DNA from 2 places in the Brevundimonas sp. GW821-FHT10A07 genome. Region 2 is predicted to be linked to the other one. Evidence: riboswitches for the same ligand, from Rfam matches in the RefSeq annotation. Region 2 holds a riboswitch; the other holds the start of a gene.
The links. Region 2 has a riboswitch for manganese ahead of AC07NC_RS15900 (manganese efflux pump MntP). Riboswitches for the same ligand answer to the same signal wherever they lie in the genome.

Region 1: another riboswitch for manganese. It lies ahead of AC07NC_RS16845 (TMEM165/GDT1 family protein); the one in region 2 lies ahead of AC07NC_RS15900 (manganese efflux pump MntP).

What each region holds. Positions count from the first base shown of each region.
Region 1 is NZ_JBWKNX010000026.1:10,164-14,579, reverse strand. It holds gene AC07NC_RS16855 (GDP-mannose pyrophosphatase) at 1-364, shown strand, start outside; gene AC07NC_RS16850 (PQQ-dependent sugar dehydrogenase) at 380-1,690, opposite strand; gene AC07NC_RS16845 (TMEM165/GDT1 family protein) at 1,743-2,306, opposite strand; yybP-ykoY riboswitch at 2,406-2,522, opposite strand; gene AC07NC_RS16840 (acetyl-CoA hydrolase/transferase family protein) at 2,578-3,897, opposite strand; gene AC07NC_RS16835 (phosphatase PAP2 family protein) at 3,984-4,416, opposite strand, start outside.
Region 2 is NZ_JBWKNX010000022.1:62,490-66,905, reverse strand. It holds gene AC07NC_RS15910 (acyltransferase family protein) at 1-465, shown strand, start outside; gene AC07NC_RS15905 (DUF305 domain-containing protein) at 673-1,173, shown strand; gene AC07NC_RS15900 (manganese efflux pump MntP) at 1,819-2,391, opposite strand; yybP-ykoY riboswitch at 2,397-2,561, opposite strand; gene AC07NC_RS15895 (metal/formaldehyde-sensitive transcriptional repressor) at 2,614-2,889, shown strand; gene dmeF (CDF family Co(II)/Ni(II) efflux transporter DmeF) at 2,901-3,860, shown strand; gene AC07NC_RS15885 (hypothetical protein) at 4,031-4,342, opposite strand.

The DNA of each region.
Region 1 (4,416 bases), on a different contig from region 2:
TCTGAACGGTTACGACGACCTGCTGATCGAGGCGGCGGCCGGCCTGCTGGACGACGCCGAGCCCGAGGTGCGGATCCGCGCCGAGGTCGAGGAGGAGCTGGGTTATCGTCTCGGCGCGGTCCGCAAGGTGTTCGAGGCGTTCATGAGCCCCGGCTCCGTCACCGAAATCCTGCACTTCTTCGTCGCCGAGTACGATCCGTCGATGAAGATCGGCGACGGCGGCGGTCATCCGGACGAGGGCGAGGACATCGAGGTGCTGGAGCCCACGCTGGACGAGGCCCTGGCCATGATCGCCGACGGCCGCATCCGCGACGCCAAGACCATCATGCTGTTGCAGCATCTGGCTTTGACGCTGCGGGCGTAGGCGCGCCGTTCCGGCCTAGTCGGCGATCTCCGACCGGGCGATCCTGAGGATCGCCCGGCTGCGGTCGTCCGTGACCCAGATCGATCCGTCGGCGGCGACCGCCAGAACCACCGGCGAGCCGCGCGGCTGGCGACCCGCGACCGCGTCCCAACCCGGCGTCAGCACCTTGCCGCGCACGCTGGGCGCCCCGGCCGGATAGGGCAGGGCGCCGCGCGGGTAGATGGCGTAACGTCCGCCGATGTCGGTCAGAGGGCGGCCTTGCGCGTCGGTCTCGGCCGCCACGATCCGTCCAGCGGCGCGACGATAGCCGTGCCAGCTCATCAACAGCCGGCCGCGCAGTTCGGGGAACATCGCCCCTTGGTAATAGATCAGGTCCAGCGGCGCGGCGTGCGGCGGCAAGAGGGCGACCGGCCGGTCGCGCCGGTCGCAGCGGGCCTGGGCCGCGCTCCAGCCCGGCAGGGGCGTCGTCAGGTCCACGCAATAGGGCCAGCCGTAATGGCCGCCCTGACGCAGGACGTTGATCTCGTCATACGGATGGTCGGGCGTGGTCAGATCGACGGAGTTCTCGCCCTGAAGGATCGTGCCCGACCGATGCCGCACCAGGGCGATGGAGTTGCGCAGGCCCGAGGCGAAGACGGTGCTGTCCTGCGCCCACCGGCCGTCGCCCAGATAGGCGTGGCGGCGCACCTGGGCGGTTCGGGCGCTTTCGGCGCAGGCGCCCTTGGCGTCAGTGCGCGGCCGACCCCGCGCGTCCAGGCAACGGTCGCTGGGCGCCCCGACATTGACCAGCAGAGCGCCGTCGCCGTCGAAGACGAAGCTGGACAGGGGGTGGCGATTGTCGTGCAGCCGGTTGTCCGGCAGGTCGCCGATCACGGTCCGCACCGTCGCCGCCGGATCGGCCGCATCGGGGTCCAGGGTCAGGATGCGGTTCATCTCGGACACATAGATCCGTCCGTTCGGGCCCCGCGCTACCGTGTGCGGCATGGACAGCCCCTGGGCGAGCCTGCGCCAGCGCGCCGTCCCGTCGGCGCCGAACGACAGCCGCCAGACGGCGCCGCGTCCCGCCTCCCACCCGCCCAGGTCGGTGACGAGCCAGTCTCCGCCGGGCAGGGGCAGCAGGCCGCGCGGCATGCGGGGTCCGTCAGTCCCCGCGCCCTGCCAGATCAGGCCCAGGCAATAGCCCGGCGCCATCCGCACCGTGGTCGCGGGCCGCCCGCCGCAGTCGCCGTCCACGGCATAGGCGCGCGAGGCGGCTTTGGCGCCGGCCGGAAGGCTGAGCAGGGCGAGCGCGAGGAGCGTAAGCAGGGGGCGGATGTGACGGCGCATGGCTTCTTGGTAAGGCCAGGCCGGACAGATTGCGAGCCTCGGGCGGGGCTTCCTATGTGGCGAACAGGATCCACAACCCCGTCGCGGCGAAACCCACAGCGGCGGCCAGGCGGATCCATTTCAGGGGCAAGGTCTTCGCCGCCTTTTCCCCCAGCAGGACGGCGGGGCCGTTGACCAGCATCATGCCCAGGGTCGATCCGGCCACGACCAGCGGCAGGTTCTCGAACCGGGCGGCGAGCATGGCGGTGGCGACCTGGGTCTTGTCGCCCATCTCAATCAGGAAGAAGGCCGAGGCGGTGGTCCAGAAGATGGCCCAGAAGCCGCGCTGAACCTCGCCCTTCTGTTCGTCCAAGGTATCGGGGATCAGGGCCCAGGCGGCGAAGCCCAGGAAGGCGACGCCGACGATCCAGCGCATCCAGTCGCCGGTGATGAAATGGGCCAGAACCGTGCCGGCCAGGGCCGCGAAGGCGTGGTTCAGCAGGGTGGCGGCGAGAATGCCCAGGATGATGGGCGTGGGCCGTCGCCAGGTCGCCGCCATGACGATGGACAACAACATGGTCTTGTCCCCGATCTCCGCGATGGAGACCAGGCCGGTCGAGATCAGAAAGGCTTCCAAGAAGGAACCTGTGTGCGCGGGAGCCTCGGCGGACGGACCTGTGGCGTTCGCAGCCGGGCCCCGCGTGGACATCCCTGCGAAAGCCGCCGGTCTTGCCGTGATCCGGACCCCAAGAGGGTCCCGGACCGTTCCCGCGCCATCCTCTCCGGGAGAGGAAGCATGTTGACGCGAGCCCCGCTGATTGTTGCGGGCGGCTACTCCCCGATGACGGGCCGGGGTTTAGGACGCGCCGCCGGAAATGAAAAGTCGATAACGACTCGCAAGATTTGCCTCAGATCAGACCCTGCCGCCCAGCCTCGGCCGTCAGGTCGTCGCGGAACTCGGGCGCGGCCAGGGCGATCAGGGCGCGGGCCCGCTCGCTGGTCGACTTGCCTTTCAGGTTGGTCCAGCCGTGTTCGGTGACGATGATGTGGACGTCGTTCCGGGGCGTGGTGACCGGGCCGTCCAGCCGGGCGACGATGCGCGAACAGGTCCCCCTGGCCGCCGTCGCATGGCAGGCGATGATCGACTTGCCGCCCTCGGACCCATAGGCGCCGCGTACGAAGTCCAGCTGTCCGCCCGAGGCGGTGAACTGGCGGCCGTTCAGGAACTCTGAACAGCAGGCGCCGCTCAGGTCGATCTGAAGCGTGGCGTTGACCGAGACCATCTTCGCATTGTGGGCGATCACCGCCGGGTCGTTCACATAGGAGACGGGATGGGCCTCAAGCCCGCGGTTGCCGTCCAGGAAGTCATAGGTGTTCTGGTCGCCCATCGAGAAGGCGAAGACCCCGACCCCGGGGTGCAGGGTCTTGCGGGCGTGGTTGGCGACGCCGGCCTGCATCAGTTCGACCAGGCCCGGCGTCAGCATTTCTGTATGGACCCCCAGGTCGCGGTGGTCCTTCAGGGCGTCGCAGACGGCGTTGGGCAGGGCGCCGATCCCCATCTGCAGCGTCGCCCCGTCCTCGACCAGATCGGCGATGATCCGGCCGATGGCGAGGTCGGCCGGCTGGGGCTCGGCCCTGGGCACGACCAGCAGGGGGGCGGCGTGTTCCACGATCCCGGCGATCCTGGAGACATGGACGGTGCAGTCGCCGAACACGCGCGGCATGTGCGGATTGACTTCGACCACGATGGTCCGGGCCGTTTCCGACACCGGCTTGGCGTAGTCCGTGTTGGTCCCGAAGGAGAAGAATCCGTCCGCATCCATCGGCGAGACGGTGCAGACCAGCGCATCCACCCCGACTTCGTCGCACAGCAGGCGCGGCGACTGCTGGAAGCCGGTCGGGATGAACTGCACCGGATTGGGCCGCCCCTCCTCGAAGGCGCGCTGCTCCAGCCGGCGTTCGACGGCGCTGTGGAACAGGCTCCACGGCCGGATCCGGTCCATCAACTCGTAGCGCAGCACCGTCTCGCCGGCGATGGCGGTGGAGAGCAGATAATAGAGGTTCACATCCTCGACCTCGCCGCGCTCGGCCCGTTCGGCCAGGGCCTTCAGCAGGGCCGGGGGCTGGGACACGCCCAGGCCCATGGCGACCTTGGCGCCCGACCGGATCAGGGCCGCAGCCTGGTCCGGTGTTTTCAGCCGTTCGGCATAGAGGGCGGCGTGGTCCATGGCGTATCTCCCGTCTGCGCGCCGCTCTGTTCAGATCGAGGCGGCGTCTCAAGACAGACTATCCTGCGTCCGACGCCAAGGCGGGGCTAGACTTTGGTCGGATCGTCCCCGGTTTCAGGCTCCATCGGCGACGGCTCGTCCTGCAGGGGCGCCTGATGACGCTTCTGCCAGCGCGCAATCCCATAGGCGACCAGCCACAGGACCATGGCCCAGGCCGAGCCCACGGCCCAGCCGGCGAAGACGTCCGTCGCCCAGTGGGCGCCCAGATAGATGCGGGTCAGCCCCACCAGCAGGGCCATCAGAATGCCGACCCCCAGGACGAAGATCTTGAACCTCTGGCGCGGAAAGGCCCGCGTCAGCATGACCGCGACGCTGAGGTAGAAGACCGTCGCCAGCAGGGCGTGGCCGGAGGGGAAGCTGGCGTTGATCGTCTCGACCGCCTGCAGGGCCTGGGGCGGGCGTTCGCGCTCGAACACCGCCTTCAGCCCCTCGCTGAGCATCACGCCGCCGATCAGGCCC
Region 2 (4,416 bases):
ATCGGCATGGCGCTCTATGGACTGGGCCGTCGATGGCGGTGGTCGCGAGGCGTCGCCATTGACGCCAGTGTGATTGCCACCCTGTGCCTGCTGCTGGCCATGCAGTTTAGTCTCGACGACCGGTTAGTGGTCGCCCTCGCCGCGCCCCTGATTCTGACATGGTCCATGCTGGCCAGAGCCGCGGGAGACGGCCCCTTGTCAGCCCCCCTCGCGACTTTCTCGGGTGAGGCCTCCTTCGCCCTCTACCTGGTCCACATGCCGCTGCTGGTGGCCTACAAGGGCGTCGCATCAGAGCTTCGCGGGATCGACAGCGGCTTCTACATGTCTCCCCTGGAACTGGCGGGCCTGTTCGTGGTCACCGTCGCCGCCGCCGCCGCGCTGCATCTGGGTGTGGAAAAACCTGGTCGCCGCTGGATCCGGCGACGCTTCGAAGGCCGGACACCTCCCCCGTGCGGGACCGTCTGACGCCCTTTCGCCGGGTGCGCCTCGTGCACCCTCGTCTCTGACCTGGCGAGTCAGCGCGACCCGGAACGACAGGTGCATTACGTCTTCGAGGTCGAATTCCCTCACCGACAGTCGTTGAATTCGTCCGTCCGGCCGATCTTTTTCCACCCCGGCAACCCTCGGGATTACGACCCGTTTCGGCCGGACTTGAAGGAACGGAGGTTTGTCATGAACACCAAGACCTATTTGCGCTTCGGCGCGATGATCGCGACATCCACACTCGTCATGTTCGGATTGATGTATCTGAACACCTACCAGCTGGACCACGCACGGTTCAGCGAGACCCGGGCCTGGATGGCGCTGGTGATGGGCGCGGTCATGGCCGTCATCATGCTGCTCTTCATGCTCAAGATGTACACGGACAAGCGTCTGAACCTGGCCATCATCGGCGCAGCCGTCCTGGTGTTCGCCGGATCGCTCTGGCTCGTCCGCAGTCAGGAGACGGTCAACGACGTCGACTATATGCGCGCGATGATCCCGCATCACTCGATCGCCATCCTGACGAGTGAACGCGCCCATATCCGCGACCCGCGGGTGCGCGAACTCGCCGACGGCATCATCGAGGCGCAAAAGCGTGAGATCGCCGAGATGGACGCGCTCATCGCCGACCTCGAACGCAATCCCACACCCTCCACGGCACCCGACCTACCCGCCTACACTGAGCGCTGATCAGGATCTTCGATCGGGAGTTACCCACGCCCGCGTCGTCGAATGATCCGTCGAAAGGCCCGGCTGCCCTGGGTTCATTCCTCAATCGCGCAGCTGATGTCACGGCCTTCGGGGAACGCCACTTCCCGTCGCTCTCGCGCGTCCTTGTCTTGCCTGGGACCGGTCCTTCGTGCCGTCCAGGTCATCTCGGTCTCAAAACGCGCGTGGCCCAGGCTGCCGGTGCCGACCGCGCGCTCGCCCGCCGGACCGGCGGGCCTGTCGTCCCCACTGATCCGCCTCCCCTGGATCTGCTCTTTGCAAGGGCCGTGGACCGAAAGGGTGTGGTTGTCGACCGAGCGCCAGTGTTTCGGCCTGACAGGTCCGCGGCCTCCACTACGGGGGACGATGACAGCTTGTTGAGTTGCGGCAACCTCCCCGACGGCGTCTCTCCGATGCTCGGGCAGGAGGGCTGTCGTGATCAAGCCGACGGACATTGAGACCGACCTCTCAGGGCGTCGACAGGATGAGATCGCCCGCGTCGCCAGGGAACTGGCGGGGTACGGCTTCTATGTCATGGACGCGCTGTTGCCCGACGACATCCGCGCCAGACCCATTCCCTCGCGAACTCCGGCTCCGCCCGGGCGCGAAGCCCGGGCCGGAGGCCGCCTAGGCGCCGAGGACGCCCAGGTGCTCGAGCAGGATGGTCAGGCCGAGCGTGACGAGGGCGAGACCCCCTAACAGCTCAACCGCCTTGCCAAAGCGCCGGCCGACCATACGACCGACCACCATGCCGATGGTCGCGAGCAGGAAGGTCGTGAGCCCGATCGAGGCGGCGATGATCCAGATATTGGCCCCGATGAAGGCCAGGCCGACCCCGACGGCAGCGGCGTCGATACTGGTCCCGACCGCCGTCACGATCAGCCCCCAGGGTCCGGAACGGCGCGGCTCGTCGCACGCATCCCCCGGTCGGAAACGGGTCGCTTCCCGGATCATCCTGCCGCCCACGGCGGCCAGCAGGCCGAAGGCGATCCAGTGATCGATCTTCTCGACCAGACCCGCGGCGACCATGCCGAGCCCCCAGCCGATCAAGGGCGTGATGGCTTCGATGACACCGAACACCAGACCCGCCTTGACCGCGCCGGGCAGGGTCGGACGGTGCGACGCGCCGCGACCGACCGCCGCTGCGAAAGCATCGGTGGACATGCTGAGTGACAGGACAGCGATGGCAAGGGGAGTCATGACGGGCATCCACCGGGCGACGAACAGCGCTTCCCTCCCCGGCCGGTGCGGTGGTGGGACGCGCTGGTCTCGCCAGGCGGTGGTTCCGCTGGTCGGACCACGCGTCGAAACGCGAGTGTGTTGATCCGACCCCGGCGATCAGATGCCGGAAGCTACTCCCCAACAGGAAGCGCCTTCTAACCACCCTCGCGCGTTCCGGCAAGATACTATAGGGGAGTACCCATGGCCCACACCTCCACCAACAAGGAGAAGCTCGTCGCCCGCGTCCGCCGCATCGCCGGCCAGCTCGGCGCGATCGAGCGCGCGATCGAGGCGGAGGCCGGCTGTTCGCAAATCCTGCAGCAGGCCGCCGCCGCCCGCGGCGCCATGAGCGGATTGCTGGAAGAGCTGATCGAAGATCATCTTCGTCACCACGTCGCCGATCCCGGGCTGAGCGAGGCGGATCGCCAAAACGGCGCTGACGAACTGAGCCTCCTCATCCGCCGCTATTCCAGGTGAAGACCCGCGACATGAACCCGACCGAGTTCGACTATCTGACCCACGATCATCATTTCCTCAGCCGGTCGCACGATGAGAGTGCGCGGCGGACGTTGTGGGTCGTCGGCCTGACCGCCGTCATGATGGTCGGGGAGATCATCGCCGGCATGGTCTATGGCTCGATGGCCCTGCTGGCCGACGGTTTCCACATGGCCACCCATGCCGGCGCCCTGGCCGTGGCGGCCGGGGCCTATGCCTATGCCAAGCGCCATTCGGCCAACCGGCGCTTCAGCTTCGGGACCGGCAAGGTGGGCGACCTCGCCGGCTTCGCCTCGGCCTTGGTGCTGGGCATCGTCGCGCTCGGGATCGCCGGAGAGTCCATCGCGCGCCTGTTCGATCCGCGCTCGGTCGCCTTCGGTCAGGCCACGCTCGTCGCCGTTCTCGGTCTGGGGGTCAACCTGGTCAGCGCCCTGCTGCTGGCCGGGGGCGGTCATCATCATCATCATGGCCATCACGACCACGGCCACCATGGTCATGACCATGATGACGATCACCATGATGATCATCACTCCGGGCACAGCGCCCATCGCGACAACAACCTGCGCTCAGCCTATTTCCACGTCCTGGCCGACGCCCTGACGTCGGTGCTGGCCATCGTCGCCCTGGTGGCGGGGCGCTACCTCGGCTGGGTCTGGCTGGATCCGTTGATGGGCGTCGTCGGCGCCATCGTCATCGCACGATGGTCATGGTCGCTGATGCGCGACACCGCCGCGGTCCTGCTCGACACGACGGACAGCACCCTCGAGGCCGAGGTGCGGGACTGCGTGGAGGGACCGGGCGATGCCCGGATCACCGACCTGCACGTCTGGCGGGTCGGGCCCGAGGCTCACGCCGCTATCGTCAGCGTCACCGGAGCGGTTGACAGCGAAACCATACGAACCCGGCTGCGGCCGGTTCACGAACTCGGACATCTCACCGTGGAGTGCCGCTGACCCGGTTCGGCCGCCCGACGCAGCCCTCGCGAGTGAACGTCAGAACATCCGGATGCTCGTGTGTAACGATCCGCCCTTGCGTCGAGTGGCGCCAGACGGCTCGCGCCGGCCGCCTGCGCTGAAACCGGCCAGGCCCCGGAATGCCCGCCGATGTTGACCTCGCCCGGCGCTCAGCCCGGTCCCGGTTCGAAGACGACGGTGGTCCTTCCATGATGCCCTTCGGGGCGGAGGTGGATCTGGTCGCGCACGGAATAGAGGTAACCGGTCCCCAGCAGCCAGGCGAGAGCGATCGCCCCCGTGATCATCCAGCCGGTGCGATCGCGAGGCCCAGCCAACGCACCGCCGACGATGATGATTCCAAGGACCAGACCGTAGCCGTAATGGAGCGGCATCCGGTACGCCCCCAACAGGCCGAACGCGATAGACAGGGCAACGCCGGCGGCCACCAGACCGACGGCGACGGCCACCACGGCGTCACGCACGGGCTGCGGCTCCGCGGGCCGCCTCTGAGGACGAACGCGCCGCCGCTTGCCATAGCGACCTTCACGCCAACGGA